One region of the Pseudomonas soli genome, then DNA from elsewhere that is predicted to be linked to it. Evidence: predicted binding sites of a transcription regulator. Region 1 holds the regulator's gene; the other holds the start of a gene.
What was found. Region 1 encodes sigma-54, which starts transcription at its own class of promoters, with help from an activator protein. Its sites were predicted from a motif close to ANTGGCATNNANNTTGCTNT; they were not measured.

Region 1 (2,408 bases):
CTACCTGCCGCAGGAAGCCTCGATCTTCCGCAAGCTGTCGGTGGCCGACAACATCATGGCCATCCTCGAGACCCGCAAGGACCTCGACCGCGAAGGCCGGCGCAAGGAGCTGGAAAGCCTGCTGCAGGAATTCCACATCAGTCACATCCGCGACAACCTGGGCATGAGCCTGTCCGGTGGTGAGCGTCGCCGGGTCGAGATCGCCCGCGCCCTGGCCACCGCACCCAAGTTCATCCTGCTGGACGAACCGTTCGCCGGTGTCGACCCGATTTCCGTCGGCGACATCAAGCAGATCATCCACCACCTCAAGAACAAGGGCATCGGCGTATTGATCACCGACCACAACGTTCGCGAGACCCTGGACATCTGCGAGACGGCCTACATCGTCAACGATGGCCAACTGATCGCCGAAGGCGATGCCGAGACCATCCTGGCCAACCAGCTGGTCAAGGAAGTTTACCTGGGGCACGAGTTCCGACTCTGACCGCAGGCCTGCCCGGAGCACTGGCGAATGCGCCTGATCGGGGCTTAAGTTGTTAAAGTGCTCTAGGCAAACGCTGCAATTTCAGGCATATAACTTGCTTAAAGTCGGCGCCCAAGCGCCCTACGTGTAGTGGATGGCGCATGCGCGCCGGCAACAAGGTATTAAGCCCCAGCCATGAAACCATCGCTCGTCCTAAAAATGGGCCAGCAACTGACGATGACACCTCAGTTGCAACAGGCCATCCGCCTGCTTCAGCTCTCCACCCTGGACCTCCAGCAGGAAATCCAGGAAGCGCTGGAGTCCAACCCGATGCTCGAACGTCAGGAAGACGGCGAGGACTTCGACAACAGCGACCCGATGGCGGACAACGCCGAGAACAAGCAGGTCGCCGAAGCCCAGGACAACAGTTTCCAGGAAACCTCCAGCAGCAACACGGAAAACCTCGAGGACGGCGAGTGGGCCGAGCGGATCCCCAACGAATTGCCGGTCGACACCGCCTGGGAAGACATCTACCAGACCAGCGCCAGCAGCCTGCCAAGCAACGATGATGACGAATGGGACTTCACCACTCGCACATCGGTGGGCGAGAGCCTGCAAAGCCACCTGCTGTGGCAGCTCAACCTGGCGCCGATGTCCGACACCGACCGCCTGATCGCCGTCACCCTGATCGACAGCATCAACGCCCAGGGCTACCTGGAAGACACCCTCGAAGAAATCTGCGCCGGTTTTGACCCGGAGCTGGACATCGAGCTGGACGAGGTCGAGGCAGTACTGCACCGTATCCAGCAGTTCGAGCCTGCCGGCATTGGCGCCCGCACCCTCGGCGAATGCCTGCTGCTGCAACTGCGCCAGCTGCCGGCCTCGACACCCTGGATGAGCGAGGCACAGCGCCTGGTCACCGACTTCATCGACCTGCTCGGCAGCCGTGACTACAGCCAGCTGATGCGCCGCATGAAGCTCAAGGAAGACGAGCTGCGCCAGATCATCGAACTGGTGCAGAGCCTCAACCCGCGCCCAGGCTCGCAGATCGAGTCCAGTGAACCCGAGTACGTCGTGCCCGACGTCATCGTGCGCAAGGACAGCGAGCGCTGGCTGGTCGAGCTCAACCAGGAGGCAGTGCCGAAGCTGCGCGTCAATCCGCAGTACGCCGGCTTCGTCCGTCGTGCCGACACCAGCGCCGACAACACGTTCATGCGCAATCAGTTGCAGGAAGCGCGCTGGTTCATCAAGAGCCTGCAGAGCCGCAACGAGACGCTGATGAAAGTGGCGACGCAGATCGTCGAACACCAGCGTGGCTTCCTCGACCATGGCGACGAGGCGATGAAACCGCTGGTCCTGCATGACATCGCCGAAGCGGTAGGCATGCATGAATCGACAATTTCCCGGGTAACCACCCAGAAATACATGCACACCCCACGCGGCATCTACGAACTGAAATACTTTTTCTCGAGCCACGTGAGCACCGCCGAAGGCGGCGAATGCTCGTCTACGGCTATCCGCGCGATCATCAAGAAACTGGTGGCTGCGGAAAATCAGAAAAAGCCATTGAGTGACAGCAAGATCGCTGGTTTACTGGAGGCACAAGGCATCCAGGTAGCCCGTCGCACCGTCGCCAAGTATCGCGAGTCGTTGGGGATCGCACCCTCGAGCGAGCGTAAGCGGCTGATGTAGCCCCCGGATGTGCCACAGCGTTTCAGTGGCAGGTGCAACACCTGCCTCTTTATGCACGGGCAACAAAGGAGAAGCTGTATGCAAGTCAACATCAGTGGACAGCATGTAGAAGTCACCCAACCACTGCGCGATTACGTGCTCGAGAAGCTCGCCCGGGTGGAGGGTCATTTCGACAAGATCACCAACGTGACGGTGATCATGAAAGTCGAGAAGCTCCAGCAGAAGATCGAAGCCACGCTCCAGATTCCCGGCG
Region 2 (2,408 bases), 1.6 Mb from region 1:
CGGCCACCGAGGTTGAAGAAGCAGAAATGGGTCATCAGGCCGCGGCGCATCATCTGGTAAGCCGCCACGGTGGAGTCGAAACCACCGGACATAAGTACCAGGGTCTGCTCCAGGGCACCCAACGGGTAGCCGCCGATGCCGTTGTGCTGGTTGTGGATCACGTACAGGCGCTGGTCACGGATTTCCATGCGCACCACGACTTCTGGCGTCTTCAGGTCGATGCCGGCGGCGCCGCACTGCTGGCGCAGCTGGCTGCCGACGTAGCGGTCGACGTCCATCGAGGTGAAGTCGTGGTGACCGCCGCGCTTGCAGCGTACCGAGAAGCGCTTGCCGGCCAGCAGATGGCCGAAGTGGTGCTTGCACTTGGCGACGATGTCGTCGAAATCGCCCAGCGGATATTCCTCGACCTGCAGGAAGTGGGTGATACCCGGTGTGCAGGTGAGGCGCTCGATCATCTCGCGCTGGAGCTTCTCGTCCTCGACGCGGGTAACCACTTCGAGATTGTCCCAGACACCATCGACCGCGAGCTCAGGATCGATATCCTTGAGCACGTTGCGAATGTTCTTGCCGAGCTGGCGGATGAAGCGCTTGCGCACCGGCCGGCTCTTGATGGTGATTTCTGGGAAGACTTTGACGATAAGTTTCATTGGTTTAACAGCGCGCCCAGGGCCTACCGAAAATGAGGGGCGCGAATTATAGCGGAAATTGCTCAGCTTTTGACCAACTTTTGTACAGAGGGTTGGATTTATCGCGCATGTACCGTGGCACGGCGGAGCGCCGATGCGACTTGCCCCGCAATGAGGCCCCCGGGCGCGCACCATAATAGTGCAGCAATTCTGAAAAGCGCATCTTATGGGTGCGCTCTGCATCAGCGCCACCTGGACAAATGCCCGCCAACGCCCCCTTTTATCCCACCCTCGCCATTTTCGGGCACTGGCATGCAATTTGCTCCCTTGTGAGGCAGGTAAGCTTGGCCGACTATCCGCGCCCAGCGACACCCTTATTTCCAGGGCAGCGGCCAACTGCGCCCTCGACCATCCGGAGGACAACATGTCGAAGTCGGTTCAACTCATCAAAGATCATGACGTCAAGTGGATTGATCTGCGTTTCACGGACACCAAAGGCATTCAGCATCACGTGACCATGCCAGCGCGCGATGGCCTGGATGAAGACTTCTTCGAAGTCGGCAAGATGTTCGACGGCTCCTCCATCGCTGGCTGGAAAGGCATCGAAGCCTCCGACATGATCCTGATGCCGGTCGACGAAACCGCCGTGCTGGACCCATTCACCGAAGAACCGACCCTGATCATCACCTGCGACATCGTCGACCCGTCGAGCATGCAGGGCTACGATCGTGACCCGCGCGGCATCGCCAAGCGCGCCGAAGAGTACCTGAAGAGCACCGGCATCGGTGACACCGTGTTCGCAGGCCCAGAGCCTGAGTTCTTCATCTTCGACGAAGTGAAGTTCCATTCGGACATCTCCGGCTCGATGTTCAAGATCTTCTCCGAGCAAGGCTCGTGGATGACTGGCGCTGACGTGGAAGGCGGCAACAAAGGCCACCGCCCGGGCGTGAAAGGCGGCTACTTCCCGGTTCCGCCGTTCGACCACGACCACGAAATCCGCACCGCCATGTGCAACGCACTGGAAGAAATGGGCCAGACCGTCGAAGTTCACCACCATGAAGTGGCGACTGCCGGCCAGAACGAAATCGGCGTCAAGTTCAACACCCTGGTGAAGAAAGCTGACGAAGTACAGGCTCTGAAATACGTCGTGCACAACGTTGCCGACGCCTATGGCCGTACCGCCACCTTCATGCCCAAGCCTCTATACGGCGACAACGGCTCGGGCATGCACGTGCACATGTCGATCTGGAAAGACGGCAAGAACACCTTCTCCGGCGAAGGCTATGCCGGCCTGTCCGATACCGCCCTGTACTTCATCGGCGGCATCATCAAGCACGGCAAGGCCCTGAACGGCTTCACCAACCCGTCGACCAACTCCTACAAGCGTCTGGTCCCAGGTTTCGAAGCTCCGGTGATGCTGGCCTACTCGGCGCGCAACCGTTCCGCCTCGATCCGTATTCCTTACGTCGGCAGCCCGAAAGCCCGTCGTATCGAAGCGCGCTTCCCGGACCCGTCGGCCAACCCGTACCTCGCCTTCGCGGCCCTGCTGATGGCAGGCCTGGATGGCATCCAAAACAAGATCCACCCAGGCGATGCCGCCGACAAGAACCTTTACGACCTGCCGCCTGAAGAGGCCAAGGAAATCCCGCAAGTCTGTGGCAGCCTGAAGGAAGCCCTGGAAGAGCTGGACAAAGGCCGTGCGTTCCTGACCAAGGGCGGCGTGTTCTCCGACGACTTCATCGATGCCTTCATCGAGCTGAAGAGCGAAGAAGAGATCAAGGT

Region 2: a site for sigma-54 is predicted at 933-952, ahead of glnA (type I glutamate--ammonia ligase). Genes of this name have one in related genera too.

The regions. Positions count from the first base shown of each region.
Region 1 is NZ_CP128543.1:1,072,591-1,074,998, reverse strand. Features, by position in the region: gene lptB (LPS export ABC transporter ATP-binding protein) at 1-484, shown strand, start outside; gene LU688_RS04840 (RNA polymerase factor sigma-54) at 659-2,155, shown strand; gene hpf (ribosome hibernation-promoting factor, HPF/YfiA family) at 2,234-2,408, shown strand, end outside.
Region 2 is NZ_CP128543.1:5,527,486-5,529,893, forward strand. Features, by position in the region: gene thiI (tRNA uracil 4-sulfurtransferase ThiI) at 1-647, opposite strand, end outside; gene glnA (type I glutamate--ammonia ligase) at 1,051-2,408, shown strand, end outside.